DNA from 3 places in the Arthrobacter sp. StoSoilB13 genome. Region 2 is predicted to be linked to each of the others. Evidence: predicted binding sites of a transcription regulator. Region 2 holds the regulator's gene; each other region holds the start of a gene.
The links. The regulator LexA, encoded in region 2, represses DNA repair genes until DNA is damaged. The targets are predictions, from matches to a motif close to TCGAACANNTGTTCGA.
Positions count from the first base shown of each region.

Region 1: a site for LexA is predicted at 1,762-1,777, ahead of LDP01_RS13110 (shikimate dehydrogenase). Genes of this name have one in related genera too.
Region 3: a site for LexA is predicted at 1,292-1,307, ahead of LDP01_RS00940 (LexA family protein). Genes of this name have one in related genera too.

Region 1 is NZ_AP024648.1:195,235-199,628, forward strand. Features, by position in the region: gene LDP01_RS13100 (MFS transporter) at 1-698, opposite strand, end outside; gene LDP01_RS13105 (IclR family transcriptional regulator) at 900-1,670, shown strand; gene LDP01_RS13110 (shikimate dehydrogenase) at 1,873-2,790, shown strand; partial or broken gene LDP01_RS13115 (bifunctional sugar phosphate isomerase/epimerase/4-hydroxyphenylpyruvate dioxygenase family protein) at 2,790-4,394, shown strand, end outside.
Region 2 is NZ_AP024648.1:1,299,845-1,304,238, reverse strand. Features, by position in the region: gene hisB (imidazoleglycerol-phosphate dehydratase HisB) at 1-417, opposite strand, end outside; gene LDP01_RS18250 (histidinol-phosphate transaminase) at 464-1,582, opposite strand; partial or broken gene LDP01_RS18245 (LysM peptidoglycan-binding domain-containing protein) at 1,659-2,019, opposite strand; gene lexA (transcriptional repressor LexA) at 2,376-3,119, shown strand; gene LDP01_RS18235 (ATP-dependent DNA helicase) at 3,147-4,394, opposite strand, start outside.
Region 3 is NZ_AP024647.1:205,218-209,611, reverse strand. Features, by position in the region: gene LDP01_RS00945 (CLIPPER-2 domain-containing protein) at 1-201, opposite strand, end outside; gene LDP01_RS00940 (LexA family protein) at 1,321-1,752, shown strand; gene LDP01_RS00935 (Y-family DNA polymerase) at 1,745-3,043, shown strand; gene LDP01_RS00930 (hypothetical protein) at 3,030-3,362, opposite strand; gene LDP01_RS23835 (FAD-dependent oxidoreductase) at 3,324-3,458, shown strand; gene LDP01_RS00925 (NmrA/HSCARG family protein) at 3,565-4,394, shown strand, end outside.

The DNA of each region.
Region 1 (4,394 bases), 240 kb from region 2:
TTGGCGATCTGGTTGTTCTTCTTGGCCTCTGCGAATGCCGGCGGCTCGTGCAGGGTGCGTCGGATGAAGTAGGCCACGATGACAACTACTGCACTGAGCCAGAACGGGATGCGCCAGCCGATGCCGTACTTGACCTCGTCCGGGAGCGCGAGAACTGGAATGAACACCAGGGCTGCAAGGATCTGGCCACCCTGGGTGCCGGTCAACGTCCACGAGGTGAAGAACGAACGGCGGTTGTCCGGAGCGTGCTCCAGCGTCATTGAGGAGGCACCGGCCTGCTCGCCGGCAGCCGAAAGACCCTGGGCGAGGCGGGCGAGTACCAGCAGGACGGGAGCCCACCAGCCAATGGTCTTGAAGTCCGGGAGGCAGCCGATCACGAAGGTGGCGGCGCCCATCAGGACCAGTGTGAACATGAGGACCTTCTGCCGGCCGATCCTGTCGCCGAAGTGCCCCAGGATGACGGCGCCTACAGGACGGGCAACATAGGCGAAGCCGAAGGTCGCGAAGGACATGATGGCTGCGTTGGTGTCCGCGTCCGGGAAGAACACGTGCGGAAAGATCAAGGCGGCGGCGGAGCCGAAGATGAAGAAGTCGTAGTACTCCACTGCGCTTCCAAGGAAGCTGGCGAGTGCCGCTTTCTTGGGGGTTCCTGCTGGCGTAACTGTGCCTGGCGTCGCTGACGGCATTGTGTGGCTCATGGTGTTCCTTCTGTGACGACGATGTCGCGGATCTAGCTTCTGCGGGAAGACCAGAGCGAGGTGAGGCCGGATCAATCCCAAAGTAACCACATGGTGAGAGCTACTTGTGCAATACAGCAATAGTGGCCGTGATTGGGGTCACTTGTCAAGACTTGTCCCCACTATCTAGAAATAGCTCTCACGATGTGAGAGCATCTAAGCATGAGTGTGAAAGAGGACACAAAGACCGACATGGTCGGCAAGGCCCTGGGCCTGTTGGTATTGCTGGGGAATGAGCCCAAGGGTGCGAGTGCCGCGGATCTGGCCAGGAGTGCGGGACTTCCGTTCAGTACGACGTACCGGCTGCTCGGTTCATTGACGCGCGACGGATTTGTGGATTACGAGCCCGACGGTCGTCGGTATCATCTGGGATTGCGGGTCTTCCAGTTGGGCCAGCGGGTTTCCAACCACCACGGCTTCGCGGCAACGGCCCTTCCCGTACTCCAGCGCGTCACGGAGCGGACCGAAGAAGCAACCATCCTCTCGGTGCGCGACGGAAACCATCATCTAACCGTCAATAAGGTGGACGGCCCCAAGACCTTCCGCGTCACCAGCGATCCTGGCCATCTTGGTGCGCTGCACACGACGTCCGTGGGTAAGGCGATAGTCGCTTTTGAGAACGACGCCGAACGCGAACGACTGCTCGAAGAGTTGCCTCTGGAGCCTCTCACTGAGCGCTCCATTACCGATCGGGCTGCATTCCGGGCGGAGATCGAGCAAGTGCGCCGTCAGGGCTATGCGGTCATGGACGAAGAAAACGAGATCGGCATGCGCGCGGTCGCAGTACCGGTCCTCAATTCCCAAGGCCACGCCTTTGCGTCCGTCGCCACGGCGGTTCCGGTATTTCGTCTCACCATGGATGAGCTCATTGCCCACGTCCCTACTTTGCAGGAAGCCGCTGCTGAGCTCGCGGCCCGCCTGCCCCAGCGTTAGCCCAACTGGGTCGCACTTAAGCGCGTTTTGAGGCCGCTAAACGCGCACAACTGCGACTCAGTTGGGTCAGCACATCGCGTTTGTTCGCGATAAGAACAAACGTGCGGAATATGAACACTTGTAGTAATCTGGAATACACCCGGGCAGTTGGCGCCCCAGAAAGTGCCAAAAGCAGGGGTGCTGAAGTCAAAGGAGCTTTAGGATGAGCAACCGAGCCGAGTCCGTTCTGGTGGGCCTGATTGGCGAAGGCGTCATGCCATCGCTGACTCCGCCCATGCACGAACGCGAAGCCGATGTGCAGGGCCTTCGCTTGCTGTACCGCCCCATCGACCTGCTGGACCTGGCTTTGCCGGCCACCTCCGTCGGGGATCTCCTCACCGCGGCCCAGCGCATGGGCTTCAACGGACTGAACATCACGCACCCGTGCAAGCAGCTGGTCCTTGAGCACCTTGACGAAATTTCCGACGACGCCCGTCGCCTGGGTGCCGTCAATACAGTCCTCATTCAGGACGGCCGGTTCATCGGCCACAACACCGACTTTTCAGGTTTCGGCTCGGCTCTCGCCGACGGACTCCCCGGTGCGAAGCTGGAGCGCGTGGTCCAGCTGGGTGCGGGCGGTGCGGGTTCCGCCGTCGCCTACGCCCTGCTCACCGCCGGGGTCGGCGCCCTGGACCTGGTGGACATGGACCCGGCGCGGGCCGCAGAGCGCGCCGCCGAACTTGGCGAACTCTTCCCGGCCGCCACGGTCACGCCTCGGAGCACGGAAGAGCTCCCGCAGATCATGTCCCTCGCCGACGGTTTGGTTCACTGCACCCCGATCGGCATGGCCGCCCACCCCGGGCTGCCGCTGGACATCGACCTCCTGGAACCGCGGCACTGGGTTGCGGACATCGTCTACCGCCCCATCGAGACGCAGCTGGTCCGCGAAGCGCGCGCCAAGGGCTGCAAGGTTCTCGACGGCGGACGCATGGCGGTTGGTCAGGCTGCCGACGCCTTCCGGCTCTTCACGGGCCACGACGCCGATCGCAACCGAATGCGGGCCCACTTCCTTGAGCTGATCGCCGTCGAGGATGCGCTCGCCGCCACCGACGCCCCGGCTCTGGCAAAGGCGGGTCACTGATGCGCACCGGAATCGCGACGGTCTGCCTGTCCGGCACGCTGAAAGAAAAGATGCAGGCCTGCGCCATCGCGGGCTTCGACGGCATCGAAATCTTTGAGCAGGACCTCGTCACTTCGCCCCTGAGTCCCGAGGAAGTGCGGAAAATGGCCGCGGATCTTGGCCTCGGCTTGGATCTGTACCAGCCCTTCCGCGATTTCGACGGCGTCACTCCGGACCTGCTGAAGGCCAACCTCAAGCGGGCCGAGGCCAAGTTCAACTTGATGGAACGCCTGGGTATGGACACCATCCTGGTCTGCTCAAACGTCGCCACTGCAACGATCGACGACGACGAACTCCGCGCCTCTCAGCTAGCGGAACTCGCGGAGCTGGCCGGGGATCACGGCGTCAAAGTTGCCTACGAAGCCTTGGCCTGGGGAAAGTACGTGAACGATTACGAGCACGCATATCGTCTGGTCGAGATGGTGGATCACCCCAACCTCGGAACCTGCCTGGACTCGTTCCACATCCTTTCCCGCGACTGGGACACTGCGCCGATCGAGCAGATCAACGCGGACAAGATTTTCTTCGTCCAGGTTGCCGACGCCCCCAAACTCTCCATGGACGTGCTCTCGTGGAGCCGCCATTACCGCGTGTTCCCGGGCGAGGGCCAGTTCGAGCTCGCCAAGTTCATGGGCCACGTGGTCCGCGCCGGCTACACAGGTCCGGTTTCTCTTGAAGTCTTCAACGACGTCTTCCGTCAGTCGGACACCGAGCGGACGGCCGTCGATGCCATGCGCTCCCTGATCTGGTTGGAGGAGCAGAGCGCCAAGTGGTTGGCGAGCACCTCCGCGGACGGCGAGCCGGTCAACGGTGGCGCCTCCCGCCGTCGTTATCCCATGGAATTGGCAACGCTGCCCAAGGTGAATGAGCCCGCCGGCTTCAACTTCGCCGAGGTCAAAGCCGACGACACCGCCCAGCTCGAGAAGCTGCTTGGCCAGCTCGGCTTCGAATTCGAAGGGCGCCACCGCACCAAAGACGTCCAGCTCTGGACCATGGGACAGGGCCCGCGTAATCATCAACGAGCAAGCGGCCTCGCATTCGGAACCGGCTATCGCCGCTTTAGGGTTCGACGTCGACTCTCCAGTGATTGCCTCCGCTCGCGCCCAGCAACTCAAGGCGCCGGTGGTTGCCCGCAAGGTCCAGGCCGATGAGGAAGTCTTCCAAGGCATCTCCGCGCCGGACTCCACCGAAATCTTCCTCTGCCAGGGCAGCCCGGATGGGACCGCTGCGTGGACGCATGAGTTCGGCGAGGGGCTGGAGCACTCCGCAGCGCCGCGGAACGCTGTGATTGATCACGTGAACCTCGCCCAGCCCTGGCAGCACTTCGACGAAGCCGTCCTTTTCTACACCAGCGCCCTGGCATTGGAGCCACAGCCCTTCGCCGAGGTCCCAAGCCCCAGCGGCCTGGTGCGTTCGCAGGTCATGGAAACCAGCAATGGCGCGGTAAGGCTGGTCCTGAATCTCGCACCGGCGCAGCAGGCCCAGAGTGCACGCAAGACCTACCAGGAACACATCGCCTTCGCCGTGGGAGACCTCGTGGCAACGGCCCGGTCCGCACGCGATCG
Region 2 (4,394 bases):
GATCAGGTGGTACTCCTGCCCTGCAGGTTCTCCTCCGTGCACCAGATACGGGCGTCCCGAAACATCCACGACAGCGTGCGCCAAGGCCTCGTCCAGAGGAACCGTTGCTTCGCCGAAGCGGCGGATTCCGGCTTTGTTGCCCAGGGCAGTACGCAAAACCTCACCAAAGGTAATGGCCACATCCTCCACCGTGTGGTGGGCATCAATGTGGGTGTCACCCGTGGCCTTGACGGTCATGTCAATCAGGGAGTGCTTGCACAACGCCGTCAGCATGTGGTCATAAAAGGGAACCGTGGTGCTGATGTCCGAGACACCGGTGCCATCCAGGTTGATCTCCACCAGGACGGAGGATTCGCTGGTGGTGCGCTCCATGCGCGCAGTGCGGTCAGCGGACGGCTTGGCGCCGGTTTCGCTCATTGGGACGTCCTTATACACGAAGAATGGGGTGGGTCTATTGACAAGTTTAGTTGGGCTGGGACGCAGCGCTGTCCAGAAGGGCTTCCAGGGCCTCAAGGAAGGCCGTTGTTTCCTTTTCTGTTCCCGCAGTCACCCGCAGGTGCCCTGGAATACCGACGTCGCGGATCAGGACTCCCGCATCCAGCAAGCCCTGCCAGACTGCGTGCGGGTTCGAAAGCCCACCGAAGAACACGTAGTTTGAGTCCGAGGCCGCAGGCTTGAGTCCCATTCGGAGGAGCTCGGTCACAATGCGGTCCCGCTGGACCTTGATGTCTTCGACGTCGGCCATGAGCGCTTCGCGGTGGTTCAGGGCGGCCAGGGCCGTGGCTTGTGTGACGGCTGAAAGGTGGTAGGGCAGCCGAACGAGCCTGATGGCATCGGTGACCTCAGGCGCGGCAGCCATGTAGCCCAACCGGGCACCTGCCAAGGCAAAGGCCTTGCTCATGGTGCGCGAGACGATCAAACGCTCCCGCCCGGGAAGCAGCGTCAGTGCGCTCGGGGTGTTGTCGTGCGCGAACTCGTGGTAGGCCTCGTCCACGATGACGATTGCCTGGCTGGCCTCGCCGGCTTCGTACACGGCTTCGACCACGTCCAGGCCCAGTCCCGTTCCCGTGGGGTTGTTCGGCGAGCACAGGAAGACGATATTTGCGCCGGTCTCCCGCACCTGGGCAGCCGCAGAAGCCGCATCCAGGCCATAGTCATCAGCCCGCACCCCACGGACATACTCAGTGTCCGTGCCACTGGCAAGCAACGGGTACATGGAATACGTGGGAGGGAATCCCAGCGCCTTACGCCCCGGACCTCCAAAAGCCTGCAAAATCTGCTGCAGGACCTCGTTGGAGCCGTTGGCTGCCCAGATATTCTCCGCGGAAAGCCCGTGTCCGAGGTAATCGGCAAGGGATTCACGGAGTTCGGTGAATTCGCGGTCAGGATACCGGTTCAGGCCAGTGGCCGCGGCGGCAACAGCCTGGGTAATCGCCGCTTGCACATCTGCCGGAACGCCATGGGTGTTCTCGTTGACGTTGAGCAAAATGGGGACGTCAAGCTGCGGCGCGCCATAGGGGCTCAATCCACGCAGGTTGGTCCGAAGGGGAAGTCGGTCAAGTCGCTCAAGCTGGTCACTCACCAAGACAGTTTAAGGTGCCGGTGCGACTGCGGAGTAACTGTGACGCCAGAGACGCTGGCCCCTCGCCCCTGGCCGCTCAATTGGCGGGAACGAACAGCTGCTGGCCGGGCTGGATGCGTCCCCCGCGGAGATCGTTCAACTGGATGATTTCCGCGATGACATCACGGGGGTCCCGCTCCGGCGCGGGCCGCACCGGCGATGCCCCACAGGGACTGCCCTGGCTGGACGGTAACCGTAACTGCCACCGGCGGCTGCAGCTGGGCTTGGGAATCAGAAGCTTTGGCCGGGGAGTTGATGAAGCCGGCAAGGCTCAGCAGCGCGGCAAGGAGCAGCATGACGGGAATTCCAAAGAAGACGATCCTGCCGCGTTGGGTAAGCCGGAGACGCGCAGGAGCCGGAGTGTTGCGGAATTCGTGGAACGTAGAGATTGCGGACATGAGCTGAGCCCTTCTGAGCGATTGCCTGCATCGGATGCCCGTTGCCGGCTGCCAATTCCTTGTGTTCGCCGAGCCCGGCGCCGAATGTTCGAACACTTTCTTCGAACATCCGAACCGCGCTCAACTTTTATAGAACACATATTCGAACCTTGCTATGACATTTTTAGCACTTATCAACGAACGGTGTCGAGACTCGCTAGAACGAATGTTTGATAAACGCGTGTGCCTGGCCTAGGTTTGAGTGAAGAAACAGGCACTGTTTCAGTGGAACAGGAGGGTCTGACATTTTTTCGGATCCCACATCCCCGGGCACACTTCAGACCGTGACCGGGCGGAACGGAAGGGCATTGGCGAACATGGCAGCGAAAGCCACCGGCGGCGGGGCACCCCTGCGGAGCCAGCAGCCTCAAAAGAGTCCCAAAAGCCTGACTGTCCGGCAGAAGAAAATCCTGGAAACCATCCAGCGGTCTGTCAATGACAACGGGTATCCGCCCAGCATGCGCGAAATTGGCGACACCGTTGGTCTCGCGAGCCTCTCCAGCGTCACGCACCAGCTCTCCCAGTTGGAGAAGCTCGGCTACTTGCGCAGAGATCCCAAGCGCCCCCGCGCCATGGAAGTACTCATGCCTTTGACCCTTGACGGCGGGACAATTCCCGGAGTGGAAGCAGCTACTACACTCCGCAGCGCAGGCGGACTCGCCGTGACGGAACTGGCCAGCGCCAGCGACACCGCGATGGTACCCCTGGTGGGACGCATCGCTGCAGGTGGGCCCATCCTCGCCGACCAGACTATTGAGGATGTCCTGCCCCTGCCCCGGCAGCTGGTGGGCCACGGCGAACTGTTCATGCTGAAGGTCGCTGGTGACTCAATGATCGATGCCGCAATCTGTGACGGTGACTGGGTGGTTGTCCGTCGCCAGAATGACGCCATCAACGGTGACATCGTGGCAGCACTCCTGGATGACGAAGCCACGGTAAAAACCTTCCGCCAGCGGGACGGCCACACATGGCTGCTCCCGCAAAACACGCAGTACGAACCGATACTTGGAGACCAGGCCACCATCATGGGCAAGGTCGTCTCGGTCCTGCGCTCCCTCTAGGTACTGCGCTCCCTCTAGGGAGTTCGCCTACGTTCTCTTTGCGCCCAGGCGTTCCAGGACGCCGCGCACCACGTTGCGGTCCGTCGTTGCCCAAAATGGCGGCAAAGCGGCACGCAGGAACCCGCCGTACCGTTCGGTGGAAAGCCGTGAGTCCAGGACGGCCACCACGCCTTTGTCGCCGGTGGAACGAATGAGGCGTCCTGCTCCCTGCGCAAGACGAATTGCCGCATGCGTAGCCGACACCGCCATGAACCCGTTGCCCCCGGACTGTGCAACGGCCCGTGAGCGTGCGGTCATTAGCGGGTCATCGGGCCTCGGGAATGGAATGCGGTCAATCACCACAAGGCGGCATGAACCGCCAGGGACGTCGACGCCCTGCCACAGGGACATGGTGCCGAAGAGGCAGGTGTCCGGTTCATCGGCAAATTGCTTCACCAGTGCTGCCATGGTGGATTCCCCCTGGCAGAGGATGTCCACATCCAGCCGCGGGCGCATGGCATCTGCAGCTTCTTCGGCCGCCCGACGCGATGAGAACAGGCACAGGGCTCCCCCACCGGATGCACGGATGAGGTCCTCAAGCTCATCCAGGGCCTCGGGTGAAGTGCCCCTGCCGGGCTTGGGCAGGTGCTTGGCCACGTAGAGCACACCCTGCTTCGGATAATCAAAAGGTGACCCGACGTCCAACCCGGTCCAGCTTGGCGCCCCATCTCCAATAAGCCCCAGGCCACCGGCTGCGGGTTCAAAGGCAGATCCAATGGCCAGCGTGGCAGAAGTAAGCACCACTGTGTGCCCTGCGAAAAGGCCCTCCCGCAGGCGGCCGGCAACGCTAAGCGGGGCGATGTTGATCAGTGCGGGCGCGGTCTCGTCCGGGTGTGAGTATCCCTGCTGGGGATCGAAGGTGCTGTTCCTGGAGAACCACACCACTTCACGGTTCTCCTTGGCTGCGAGCATCCGCTCGCACAGTTCCAGAATGAGCATGAGCCGTGAGCGCGCAAGCTGCCTCCCGCCGTCGACCGCGTTTGAAGAGTCGCTCTTCGAGTCGGACAATGCGGCGCGTGTAGCATCGCGCAGCTGGTCCAGGCAGTCCAGTTGTTCGTCGTTGAGCCCATTGGGCAGCAGGCCGTTGGGGACACCGGCAATGGCCATGTCCAGTCGATCGGCGGCCGCGTTCAGGGCGTCTACGGTAATAGCGGTGTGTTTGCGCGCGCTCGAAGCCGCAGCATGCACCATTGCCACGGACAGCTGACCTGTCACGGCTCCCGTGACCCGGTCCTG
Region 3 (4,394 bases), on a different replicon from region 2:
ACCTGCGTTGTCGTTAGTGGCCGTAATGGCATTTCCCGACACGCTAAGGTTTCCACCGGAAAGCTTGGTCATCGTCAAGCCCGCGGTTGCGAGATTCAACACGGCGTGGAGCTGGGACTGGCGGTCGACAGGTCCTTTCTTGTTGTCGTACCAAGTCACGTTTCCACCGAGGCCAGCGATGTTGAGCACAGGATTCTTCACGGGCTGGCTAAACGCGATCGTGACCGTCCCCAAGCCGCTACAGGGACCGGTTGCCGCGCAATTATTGACCGCGTTGGTAGCGAATTCAACAGCCGGGGACCCAGTCCCAATGTTTTGTGAGAAATCAGAGGCCACATATCCACGGCTGCCCATCGTTGACTGTCCCACGAGGTCAGTCAGTCCGGATTGATCATAGGTGGCCGTAAGACCGGATCCTGGCATCGTCAAAATAGCCGCTCCGCCGGTAACGTTTGCCTGGTTGGTTGCTACTTCGTAGGCGTGAGCTGATGGACTTAGGTGGAGCACCCCCATTGAAAGTGCGCCAAAAACGACCATTAATACGGCAACGAAGGCTGTTATTTTCCCAAGCAGATACTTCAAGGGATTCTCTCCAATGAACAGTGACCGACAGACCCCACAGCCGACGGCCAAACATATGTTGCGGAGCCTGACCGATTGCGTCCGGCAAGGTCGGGTCTCCAGTCAAAGGAGTGCGGGATTGGAAAAGTTCATGTCGCGAAAAGCGAAAACTCTTTGAGAAGCTCGGGGCTCCCCAGGAAGGCGACCGGGCCGGAACTCGGACCTTCTGGCAGGATCCTGAGCTGGCCGGAAGAGGCTGTCATCTGGAACAACAGCCTGGTGGACTTTGATGCCCTCCAGCGCAGGATGGTTACTGCCAAAGCCGAACTACCGGCTCTGGCCCATCACCTGCCGGCAACCTTCGCGGCCTTCGATGTCCCGGAGTGCTGGATGAAATCACCACCGAGGAAAGCTTTCTGAGAAAACGCGTCACTACCCTCTGCTAACGCGCACTACGTAGACGCGCGGCTCAAAGGCCACGGAATCTCTGTTAGCAAAACAGACTGTGGCTTCTGGCCCCCGTCACAAGCGCACCGCCTGCACAGTTTGTCCGGACTGAGTACGCAGGTCAGTGCGTACCACGTTGAACAGGGGGACAACCCCCCGTCCTGGCCAACGTGCAGTGTGGCCGGTCACCTCCGGTTGGCCGGTCACACACCCCCGGGCATAAGGCACCGAATGCGACTTGGTGGAGTCCCTATTCTGTCGGTGGAACGGCGTACACTTTAATTCGAACATATATTCGAAAAAAGGTGTGTTGTGGGCGTGATAGTTGGCCCCCGTGTGATAGATGCGGGACTCTCTCTGGTAGCTGTACTGATGGCACCGGTAGCGGTTGCTGCTGGCTACCCCTCACCGGCCCAGGATTACTTCGACGGTCGCATTGACCTGAACGAGCACCTGATCAAGGACGTGACCAGTACCTTCATTGTCCGAGTCACCGGGCAGTCCATGCAGCAGGCCGGCATCAGCGACGGCGATGAGCTGATCGTCAACCGCGCACTGGAGCCCAAGGACGGATCTGTCGTTGTCGCTGTTCTTGACGGCGAGCTGACCATCAAGAGGCTAAGGATCACCGCCCACGGTGTCGTCCTGCAGGCCGACAACCCGGACTTTCCTGACATCAAGGTTCCTGCGCTCTCGGACCTGACCATCTGGGGCGTTGCGACACGGTGTTTGCACCATGTCTAAGCCCGCAATCATGCGCCGGATGCAGGAGATAGCGCATGTGGACGTGAACTGCTTCTATGCCTCAGCCGAGCGTGTCTTCAATCCCGCACTGGAGGGTAAACCGCTCATAGTTCTCTCCAACAACGACGGCTGCGCGGTCACCCGTTCACCGGAAGCCAAGCGTCTGGGCATTGGGCTCGGCGAGCCGTGGTTCAAACTGCGCCCCCGGGCCAAGGAATGGGGCCTGGTGGCCCTGTCCAGCAACTACGAACTGTACGGGGACATTTCAGCCAGGGTCATGGAGCTGCTGGGCAGGTATTCAGCCTGGCTGGAGGTCTACTCCATCGACGAAGCATTCCTGGGCGTCAAGGGTGAACCCGATGAGCTGCTGCAGCTGGGCCGGACGATGAAAGAAGCCTGCAGGCGCCACGTCGGCGTGCCTGTCTGTGTGGGCATCGCGCCCACGAAAACGCTGGCCAAGCTGTGCAACAAATGGGCCAAGAAGAACCCTTGGTTCGATGGCGTCTGCCGCTGGGAATCTGTACCCGTCGAGCAACGGGAAGCACTCATGGCGAAGCTGTCGGTGATCGAAATCTGGGGCGTGGCCACCAGACTCACCAAGCGCCTGAACGCGATGGGAATCTTCTCGATCCTGGACCTCACCCGGGCTAATCCTGTGGCGATCCGCGACAAGTTCTCCATTGTCATGATGCGCACAGTTCTGGAGCTGCAAGGCACTCCGTGCATTCCCATGGAGGAAGAACGCATCGGCCGGGACCAGCTGATCTTCTCGCGGTCCTTCTCCACACCAATCACCACCGGTGCCGGATTGCGGCAGGTCATGAGCGTCTACGCGCAGATGGCCAGTGCCCGCTTGGCCAAGCATGACCTGCAAGCCAAAGTTCTCACCGCGTTCGCAGCAACGTCGCACTTCAAACCAAACGAAAAGTCCTGCCCGTCGGTGTGTTTGGCCCTGCCGATGCCCACCGCTGATCCTGTGCTCCTGACCAGGGCAGCCCACGCCCTACTCCCCCAGGTCCACGAGGGAGTGAAGTACGTCCGCGCCGGGATCATGGTCACCGACCTCCGCCCGACCGGTAATCAGAAGCCCCTGGAATTGTTCGAGAACCCGCACGAAGAACGCGGCATCGGCATCCTCGTCGAAGAGGTCAGCAAACGATACGGCCGTGGCTCCATTGGACTGGGCCATGCCGGCATAAAAAACGGGCCGGACTGGTCCATGAAACGCGACATGCTCTCCCCCAGATACACCACCCACTGGGACGAACTCCCCCTCGTCAAAGCCGCCTGACCGGCAGCAACAGCAGAAAGGAAACCGCAGTGACTCTCGCACCCGAAGCCTGCACCGCGTAGCTGTCGGCGCCGGGGACGTCGCCAGCGTTGAGTACTGGCAGGTCCAGGCCAAAATGCCCAGCACCAACACCGAGCTGCATACGTTCACGCTGCGCCGGGAGCCGCCGGCCACTGGGTGGCAGCTCGAATCCCCGTTCCCGGGCAGCAGTGGGAGCGGGCCCGGCCTGCCTGAGTGCAGCGCGGAAGCTGGTTGGGGCCGATGCGAGCGCCTGGATCCAGTGCGGTGGGTGCTCGCTCCAGCCGTAGGCCAGATCCACTGGGCAGGCGCACAGACCACAACAGTCTGGAGCGGCTACATGGATGGCGCCGCCTGCTCCGGCCGCCGAGCCGCCGAGCCGCCGAGCCGCCGATGAAATCCTCGAAAAACTCTCGCAACCGGCGCTCTCATCCGTCCGGACGGGGCGTGGGCTGTTCCTTCCGCCCCGGGTCAAATCCTCGGCCCGAATGGGATACTGAGCTATGGCTTTTTCCTCGGGCAGGGGCACTCCGGGTGTGGTGGTAGTGGTCGGTGCGACCGGCCGGCAGGGATCGGCCGTGGTCCGTCACCTACTCAAAGACGGTTGGCAGGTGCGCGCCCTGACCAGAAATCCGTCCAGCGACGCTTCACAGGCCCTGCGCGCGCTCGGCGCCCAGGTTCAGCAGGCGAACACCGAGGATCCCGGCTCTCTTCGGACGCCGTTCCAAGGGGCCGACGGGCTTTTCAACGTCCAAAATCCCATGACCAGTGGAATCGACGCCGAAGTCCGGCAAGGCAGCAACGTGGCGGAGGCCGCCGCTGAAGCGGGCATACGCCACGTGGTGTACGGGGCGGCAGGAGTCAGCGACCAGCCAACAGGCGTCGGTTCCTGGGACTCGAAGCTGGTTATCGCCCGGCGCTTTCGCGAACTCGGACTGCCGCTCACCGTGCTCCGGCCAATGGCGTTCATGGAACTAATGACGGACAAAGGTTACTATCCGCAGTTTTCCACCTGGCACCTGATGCCAAAGCTGATGGGCCCGACCCGGCCGGTGGGCTGGCTCTGCGTTGACGATCTGGGTGCCATCGCCGCCCGGATGTTCGCCGACCCCGAACGGTGGAGCGGCGCGGTGCTGGGACTGGCATCTGACGTGCGGTCAATAGACGAGTGCCGCATCTTGTGGCGGGAACGGACCGGACGAAAGCCCCGTGGTTTGCCGATGCCGGAGAAGCTGTTTGAACGGTTCGTGGGGAAGGACCTCACCACCATGTGGCGATGGCTGCGGACCGGGCAGTTCGACATGAGTACGCAGGCAACGCGCGAGGTCCTGCC